2 linked regions of the Prochlorococcus marinus XMU1404 genome follow. The protein of the gene in region 2 interacts with the protein of the main gene of each other region in a pairwise test. Links are inferred from orthologs where the notes say so. Each region holds a gene or a part of one and is shown on either strand. Other genes may lie near its edges.

Evidence for each region.
Region 1: the proteins of ftsZ (region 2) and HA144_RS02225 interact in binary tests that used the Bacillus subtilis proteins (3 or more experiments, as listed by UniProt). The link is inferred for Prochlorococcus marinus XMU1404 from one-to-one orthologs.

The regions. Positions count from the first base shown.
Region 1 is NZ_JAAORE010000001.1:386,520-391,343, reverse strand. Bases 1,409-4,134 are described here. They hold HA144_RS02225 (cell division protein SepF), read right to left. Parts: upstream 3,197-4,134; coding sequence 2,621-3,196; downstream 1,409-2,620. Other genes in these bases: HA144_RS02215 (PII-interacting protein PipX family protein), read right to left, coding at 3,986-4,134; HA144_RS02220 (YggS family pyridoxal phosphate-dependent enzyme), read right to left, coding at 3,347-3,982; proC (pyrroline-5-carboxylate reductase), read right to left, coding at 1,801-2,613; HA144_RS02235 (glycosyltransferase family 4 protein), read left to right, coding at 1,409-1,804. In the rest of the region: DNA repair protein RecO, read left to right, coding at 1-552; more of HA144_RS02235, read left to right, coding at 638-1,408; more of HA144_RS02215, read right to left, coding at 4,135-4,252; HA144_RS02210 (energy-coupling factor transporter transmembrane component T family protein), read right to left, coding at 4,271-4,824. UniProt on the Bacillus subtilis protein: Cell division protein that is part of the divisome complex and is recruited early to the Z-ring. Probably stimulates Z-ring formation, perhaps through the cross-linking of FtsZ protofilaments. Its function overlaps with FtsA.
Region 2 is NZ_JAAORE010000003.1:211,124-215,521, forward strand. What follows is about bases 404-3,225. They hold ftsZ (cell division protein FtsZ), read left to right. Parts: upstream 404-1,167; coding sequence 1,168-2,283; downstream 2,284-3,225. Other genes in these bases: HA144_RS07385 (cell division protein FtsQ/DivIB), read left to right, coding at 404-989; panB (3-methyl-2-oxobutanoate hydroxymethyltransferase), read left to right, coding at 2,440-3,213. Also shown: HA144_RS07380 (hypothetical protein), read left to right, coding at 1-267; more of HA144_RS07385, read left to right, coding at 264-403; HA144_RS07405 (hypothetical protein), read right to left, coding at 3,331-3,573; radical SAM family heme chaperone HemW, read right to left, coding at 3,748-4,398. UniProt on the Bacillus subtilis protein: Essential cell division protein that forms a contractile ring structure (Z ring) at the future cell division site. The regulation of the ring assembly controls the timing and the location of cell division.

The DNA of each region.
Region 1 (4,824 bases), on a different replicon or contig from region 2:
AAAAGTTATTCTGGTTTAGGAAAAAATATTGAATGTCTTGCAGCCGCACAAGCAATAACTGAATTAACATTCTTATTAATAGGGAATAATGACCAACAGCAAAACTATTTAACTTGTGTTCTTGCTCATTTAGATAGAATTTATTTATATGAAGTTTCTAAAGAAGAAGATTTTAAAATCCTTTCAATTAGTATGCAATCTTTAATCCATCTTTTAGCAATCGGGGGGATTAATTTACCAATTCATCATTGTTGTAAAACGGGAGCGCCTATTATTCCCCCTTTAGGAAATTGGAAATGGAATTGTTATTATTTGCCAAGTGAAGGATTTTCAACCATCGAAGATCCCCAAAGTAATCTAAAAATTAATGCATCTGAAGTTGCTTTAATACAGAGACTGCTCTTCCCCGAATTACCAATAAAATCAAATGGAGAGTTATTGGGTCCAAAAAAAGTTTGGCTTAAAATATTATTTATTATTGAAACTTGGATCTCTACTCAACTAGAGAAAGATATATCTTCACTAAAAATGTTGAAAGAATTATATTCTTAGCATATTGATGGACCATTAACAAATTTCAAAATTATGTTCTTTGGGGCTCTTACTGTTAACTTAATAAGTAGTTAATTCAATTAATGTGGTTCATATTGCTTGGTTGGGTAAAAAATCTCCTTTTTGTGGAAATGTAACTTATGGTAATTCAACTACTGAGGAATTGAAGGCTAGAGGGCATAAAATTAGTTTTATTCATTTCGACAATCCCTCTAGTTCAAATTCATCAAAACCATTATTTCTGGCAAATGATCCTGAAGTAAGTCTCCCATACTTAATTAAGTCACAGGTTTATACAATACCCTCCCCAAGAGCAGAAAAAGAGCTAAGGCTATCACTAGAAAGATTAAAACCCGATATCGTCCATGCCAGTCTAACTTTATCCCCTTTAGACTTTAGACTACCAGAGCTTTGTAATGAAATTAATGTTCCACTTATAGGAACATTTCACCCACCATTTGATGCTAAAAATAGAAATTTAACGGCAAGTACTCAACAATTAACGTATCAACTTTATGCTCCGTCACTAGCAAAGTTTGATAAAATAATCGTTTTTTCTGAACCTCAAAAAAATGTTCTTAAGAAATTAGGAGTACCTAATGAAAAACAAATAATTATTCCAAACGGAGTTAATGAAAATATTTGGAAACCTTTTTACAAAAAAAATACAAAATATGATCAGATAAAAAATAAACTAGGAAATAAAAGAATCTTTTTATATATGGGAAGAATTGCAAATGAGAAAAATATCGAAGCACTTTTACGTTCTTGGCGCCAAATAAAAAACAATAATTGCAAATTAGTTATAGTTGGAGATGGACCAATGAAGCCAACACTTGAAAATAGTTTTTCTAACCTTAGTAAAGAGAAATTAATTTGGTGGGGTGCCGAATTAGATTTAGAAGCTAGAGTAGCAATAATGCAAATAGCAGAAGTATTTTTCTTACCAAGCTTAGTAGAAGGTTTATCATTATCACTTTTAGAGGCAATGTCTACCGGAACTGCATGTGTAGCAACAGATGCTGGGGCTGATGGTGAAGTTTTAGATAACGGGGCAGGAATAATAATTTCAACTGATAATGTGGCTGCACAACTAAAAACTATAATCCCAATTCTTGTCGAACACCCCTCATTTACCAAGGATCTTGGCCAAAAAGCTAGAGAAAGAGTACTCGAGAGGTATACAATTACTAAAAATATAAATTCTCTTGAGAAAGTTTATATGAACTTAAAAGACAATTTCAAGAACTAGCGAAACTCCTTACTTCTATTACTAGCCGAAACTATTGATTCAATTAAAGCAGACCTTATACTTTTTTTTTCTAAAACCCTTAATGCAGAAATAGTTGTTCCGCCTGGAGAGGTCACTAAATTCTTAAGCTCAGAAGTAGTTATTTTTTTTTCTTTGATTAGACTTACAGTACCTAATATCATCTCCATAACGAGTTCTTCTGAAAGTATTTTTGGTAATCCACCACTCAAACCGCCATCACTTAAAGATTCTATTATCAAAGCAATAATGGCAGGTGCTGAAGAAGTTAAAGCTAAAAATATGTCTAGGTAATCTTCAGTAAATTCGTAAATTTTACTAGTATTTTCAAATAATTTTTTTGTAAATTGTTTCTGATCTTCAGTAATTCTCTCACCCCAAGCAATTCCTGTTAAGCCCTTTCCAACAGTGATTGGAATATTTGTAACTACTCTCACACATTTATGGTTGGGAAATTTTTGATTAAGTCTATCTATTGAAACTCCAGCAAGAATTGAGACTAATAAATTATCCTTAGTTTGTATATTTTTAGCCTCACTTATATCTTTAAGATGTTGAGGTTTTATAGAGAGAAGTTTAACCTGACAATCCCAAATTATCTTTGCATCTTTAGAACTAGATTTATAGACGTTTATATTATGTTTGTATGTTTCTTTTATATTTTCTAAACTTTTTTCTGTGTTTACAACACAATAAACATTCTCTGGCTGAATTAATTTTTTATCTAATAATGGAGTTATTATAGCATTTGCAATATTTCCGAAACCAATAATCGCAATTTTATCAGTCACAGATTAATCATGAAAAAGCACTTAATTTAGAATCTCCCCATGCTGGTTCTGGAGCTGTGTTTTTTTGAAAACTATATTGTGGTGCGCTTTTTGTAGTCATATTTGAGGGAGAAGCTTCTTCAGTGAAAGAACTAGTTACGTTTACGCAACTTGGAGCAAAAAGAAATATACTTTCACCAACTCTCTCTTGATGTCCATCGATTGCGTATGTCCCTCCAGCAATAAAGTCTACCGCTCTTTGGGCTTGATCAGGATCCATCATAGTTAGATTAAGAATTACAGTTTTTCTCTCTCTTAATGCTTGAATAGCTTGAGGCATCTCATCGAAACTTCTTGGTTCCATTAAACTTACTTCTGAAGATGAATTTGAGATTCCAGGCATTCCAACAACTTTTGATGATCTATTGTTGTTCATAAATTCAAATGGATTTGTATTGGCAAGAGCTTTAGAGTTTTTCTGACTTTGCTTTAAATCATTAATATCATTTAAATCATCTTCTGATGCATAATCAAAGTCATCAAAATCATCATCGAGATACTCATCACCTGCAACAACAGCCTTTAATCTAGAAATAAGTGACACCTTTTAAATCCTCTTGAAATTGATTACTAAGGTATAAAAACCTCAAGCAATAGATTCATTTCTTAAATGAATAAACTACCTATACTTAAATAACGTTACTTGCACTTAACTGCAAGTTAATAGATAAGATTTTTATAAAAAATAACTAAATTATCCCCTATCGCCAAATATTATCGAACCTAATCTTAACCATGTTGATCCAGCTTCAATAGCTTCTTCCCAATCCCCTGACATTCCCATTGAACAATCTGGAAGTTGAAGCGAATCAGAGAGAGCGCGGCATTTTTTAAACAAGTTTAAATTTTCCTTAGAGCTTAGTTCTTTAGGATTAATAGTCATCAATCCTTTTAATGTAATATTTTTCAATTGTTTAATTTCTCTCCATTGAGTCACTAAAAGTTCAGGATTAAAACCACCTTTAGTAGGATCATCACTTAACTTGACCTGCAACATTATTGATGGATTTTTCTTCTCCTCAAATGAAATCATAGAAATCTTTTGCAACTTCTCAAATGAATCAACTGAATGAATATATTTAAAATTTTGAACTATCTTTCTTATTTTATTACTCTGTATTCTCCCGATAAAGTGCCATTTAATTTGTTTAAAGTCTTTTAAGATCAATTGCTTTTCAAATGCCTCTTGGAACTTACTCTCACCAAAATCATTCTGACCCATATTTTGAATAGTCTTGATTTCTTGACTTTTAAATCCTTTGCTTACAGCAAGTATATTTACATTTGAAGGGATTTCATTCTTAATTTTAAAATAATTTGAAAGATCCACCTTTTATAAAAAAGTTTGCGTAAATAAATTCTCCCATTTTTGCAGCTCTTCAGATCCTTTCCTCCTTGCTTTTTGAAGATTTAATTCAGCTTGATTACGAGCATCTAAATAAGGTATAACTTCAAAAAAAACTTCTCTTTGTTTAATTTCTACTAAAAAAAACATTTTTTGGGCATACAAAGTCGCATAAATATCTCTTCCATCATTTCCAGGAGAGACTTGGTACAACATGCCAAATGTTGGATGGTTTAAATAACGCTCGGAACTCAAACTTAAATATGGTGTTCTTTATAATGCACCATACAGTTTTCTAAGAAAAATTGCTATCGAAATAAAACATATCGATAATGTATTTAAAATTACATTGAAGGATCTCGAAGGATAGGAGGTTCTGAATCTATCAGTTTTTATAATAATTTCTTTCTTGGAGAGCAATGATTCTGCCCCTTGATCAATTCTCAGAAATATATTTTGAAATAACCTTTCCACTAAAAATAATAAGACATTAAATGATTTCTTAAACCCTAAATTTCTAAAATTTATTGATCTCACTGACACTGATTTAATTATATTTTGAAATTCTTCCTGTACTAGAGGAATAAAACGTAATGCAATTAATAATTGAAAAAGCCACTTACTAATTGGCAATCCAATCTTTCTTAATGGATACATGAACCAACTTAATGCCCACACAATATCTTCTTGTAATGTAGTCAAAAGCATCAAATTAACACTATGAATAACAGTAAATATCAAAGTGGAGGTTTTAATTCCTAATTCAAGGGCTTTTCTTGATAAGTTATATGGACCAAAATTTATAAACCATATCTTCTGTGAAGGAA
Region 2 (4,398 bases):
GCGTCCCTAAAAGATGGGGAATTGAGATGGAGCGCATTTGAAGCTGGTACATTTGAAGATAAAGACAGTTTCATAATAAAGAAACTTGAATTGGTCGAATTAATGGCGCTAACTTCAGGAGAAGCTCCTCTAACAAGCGAGTCTCAAGGAAAGTGCAGGCTTAGACTGGTAGGTGATGGGAAAGAGATGGATGTGCCATTTTCAGATGCAGAGAAAGCGAGAGAATGGATGGACAAATTGATGGAAAAAGCTCGATGTGATTTGTGAATAACCAAAAAAAAACTAACAATAGAAACTTTTTATTTCTAATTTTATTTTTATTATCAACAAGCTTAGTAAGTCTAAAAACTTTAAAAAAGGTATATATTCAGGACATAAGGATCTCTGGTAGTAAATTTTTCTCAAAGAATGATTTAGTAAATAATTCATCTTTAAAATTTCCAATCCGCTTAATTTTTATTCAAGCTAAGGTTCTAGAAAAAGAATTAAAACAAAATTTATCGCTTAAAAATGTTTCGGTAAGTAGACAAATATTCCCTTTTGGTTTGGAAGTTCAAGTTAATACTAGAACCCCAATTGCTTACGGTGAAAGAATAATTAATAACGAAAAAATATTAGGTTTTATTGATCAAGATGGAATTTTTATCGATCAACAAAATGTAGACAAAAAAAATTTGGATAAAATAACCATAAAAGTTGTTGGATGGGAAGAAAAATTTAAAAGAACATTATCTGAAATTTTTATTACCCAAGAGAATTATGAATTTGAGTTAGTTAATATTACTTTTTCTCCCAATGGGTTTCTTACTATTGAGGAAAAAGATTTAAAAACAATCTTCCTTGGTTTTAATCCAAATTTAATAAGCTATCAATTACAAATAATCAATAACTTAAAAAATGAATTTAAGAAAAATAATTTTTCTGAAAAAATAGATAATATTGATCTTACTGATCCAAACAAACCAAAAATAAAAGTGTTCAAACCCTAATATTTGGGAATGGATTTTAAATAATTTTTTTTAATTAATGTAGTGTTGGTAAGGGTTTAGCATTTAAAACAAAATATTTATTAAATAAATATTTTAAGCATTTTCCTCAATAAATCCTACAGATGAGCTTAGTGAGTTCATAATGCACCCAATACTAGTATTAGATCCCTAATTAGAGATGAGCTTCGGTAACAATCCAAACTTTGATCAATCGAGAGAAATCCTTCCAAGTCAAAATGCCAAGATAGAAGTAATTGGCGTAGGTGGTGGTGGAAGCAACGCAGTAAACAGAATGATAGATAGTGATCTAGGAGGTGTATCTTTCCGAGTGCTTAATACTGATGCTCAAGCACTCTTACAATCATCAGCGGAAAGGAGAGTTCAATTAGGTCAAAATTTAACAAGAGGGCTCGGAGCAGGGGGAAATCCCAGTATCGGCCAAAAAGCAGCTGAAGAATCAAAAGAAGAGCTTCAACAAGCCTTAGATGCATCTGATTTGGTTTTTATAGCTGCAGGCATGGGTGGAGGTACAGGTACAGGAGCTGCTCCAGTTGTGGCTGAGGTCGCTAAGCAAAGTGGCGCTTTAACTGTAGGTATAGTTACTAAACCATTTTCTTTTGAAGGCAAAAGGAGAATGCGTCAAGCTGAGGAGGGTATTGCTAGATTAGCTGAAAATGTTGACACTTTAATTGTCATTCCCAATGATCGTTTAAAGGAAGTCGCTTCGGGTGCTTCTATTCAAGAGGCATTCAGGAATGCTGATGATGTTCTTCGAATGGGTGTAAAAGGTATAAGTGAAATCATCACCTGCCCTGGTCAAATTAATGTTGACTTTGCCGATGTAAGATCAGTTATGACTGAGGCAGGATCAGCCCTTCTTGGTATGGGTATAGGTTCTGGACGTTCTAGAGCTTTAGAGGCTGCTCAGGCTGCTATAAACAGTCCATTGCTTGAGGCAGGCAGGATAGATGGTGCTAAAGGATGTGTTGTAAATATCACTGGTGGAAAAGATTTGACACTAGATGATGTAAATGCAGTTGGAGAAGTTATTAGTGAGGTTGTTGATCAAGATGCAAATATCATCTTGGGTACAGCTATAAACGAATCAATGGAAGGTGAAGTACAAGTCACTATAATCGCAACTGGCTTCGACACCAATCAACCACTTAAGCAACAAAGACTTAAAAACAGATTATCAAATACTCCTCTTTATAATTTTTCTGATAACAAAGACAGTGGAGCAAATATTCCAGAATTCCTGAGATTAAGGCAAAATAAAAAAGATATAGAGTAATAGGTAAAATAAAGTGACTCGGTTATCTCGCCTGCCTCAAGCATCCCTTGTGGCTGCTACCTTCCGATCCTGACCAGGTTTGGGCGTTAAAACCGCGAAAGGCCGAGTCATCGCTATTTTAGCAATTTTTGATTAAAAAAGATACATAAATTTCTTATGTTACCTTCGGACCTCGTTAAGTATAAAGAAAAGTCCCAGAAAATCATTGCACTTACTGCTTGGGACTCTATATCGGGCTCTTTAGCAGAACAAGCTGATGTTGATCTTGTCTTGGTAGGAGATTCCTTAGCAATGGTTTGTTTGGGATACAAATCCACATTACCATTAACTTTAGAAAACATTATTTATCATACTAATGCTGTTTCGAGAGGTTTTACAAAGAAAATTGAAGACCAACCTTTGATAGTTACAGATATGCCTTTTCTTACTTACCAATGTGGAGAGGATAAAGCTGTAGAGTATGCAGGGAAAATTATTCAAAGCACTTACGCAAAAGCTGTAAAGGTAGAAGGGGCTGAACCGGAAATACAAAAAGTTATTTCTAGATTAATAAGAATGGGAATCCCTGTTATGGGTCATATAGGGCTTACACCACAAAGCTACTTAAATCTTGGATTTAAAAAACAAGGAGAAAGTTTAGAGAGCCAAGAAAAGATCATGAAAGAGGCTTCTATTCTTGAAAAATTAGGATGTTTTTCAATAGTTCTTGAACATATTCCTAAGTTGCTTGCTAAAGAAATACAGAATAAATTAAGAATTCCCACGATAGGCATCGGTGCAGGTAAATATTGCGATGGGCAAGTAAGAGTTACTGCAGATTTATTAGGCCTTAATGATGATCAACCACCATTTTGTCAACCGATTATCCAAGGAAAGAAATTACTTGAAGATAAATTAAAAGAATGGGTTAATTCTGAAAGATTTAACTAATAAATACCTTTTTATAGAAAAGGTTATTTCCCCAACAACGTAGTTTTTGTAATAGTTTATAAGGGCATTAATTATCTAGTAAGCGTTTCATTTTTTTTATTTATTATCAAAATATTCTTAAACTGAACTTTTAGTATCTTCAGCATCTTCAAATTCTCTTAGCAAACGGAAAGTTTTGGAAATTAAAGGGAAGATCCATACCAACAAACCCACTACTGTTATCAAAGCGACAAGAAAACCCAAAATTGCTAAGAATCCCCCTGTTACATCTCCTTCGTAGAAGCGATCAAGCCCAATGGGGGCACCCACCCCTAAAAGGAAAAGTCTAGTTAAGGCTTTTTTTTCTTTTTTTCTCAACATTAGGTTCAAACTAATTGCGTCTTATTTTAGAACAACTGTCAATGATTTTATAATTTATAAATTTGTTAGGCTTTTATAAAGAAACTTTTGAAGGAATTTATTTTATTATCTAAAATTCCCATAGAACAAGTGATCGCAGTGGGTTTAGCTTTAACGAAAAGGGTATGATTAGTCTTATTTAATTTTATCCCACCACTTAAACATAGAAATGAGAATTTGATTGCTCAGCTCCATTCCTTTTGGATCGCTTAAAAAGAATCTATTACCCTGTCTCATTAATAACCCACTTTTAAGAAATCTTTCCCATTCTTCAAGCAATTTACTAAAATAAATCTCAAATTTTTTGTTATCCCAGTTTTGTTCTTTTAAAACCTTATAAATATCTATACCCTCTTTGAGTCTCAATCCCAACATTATTTTCTCATCAATTTCTTTATAGATAAAATCACTATTAGTGAGGGATGAATCTAAACAAAATTCGTCTTGCCTAGTTACCCATTCTTTATATTCTTTACTAACTCTTGGTCTAGTTAACTTTCCCCCCCAAGGTGAACTAGTGGAACCTTGGCCAAAACTCCACCAGCCTAAACCACTCCAATAAACTCTATTATGTCTCGATTGATGCCTCGGCAGGCAATAGTTCGAAATTTCATATCTTGAATAACCTGAATTTTTCAAAATCAAATGAGTTAATTCACTATTTCTAAAAGCATCTTCATCACTTGGAAGTTGTAATTCCCCTAAATTAACTAATCTTTTAAAAACAGTTCCATTTTCAATATTTAAATCGTAAATAGATATGTGCGGTGGTGAAAATGTGAGGGT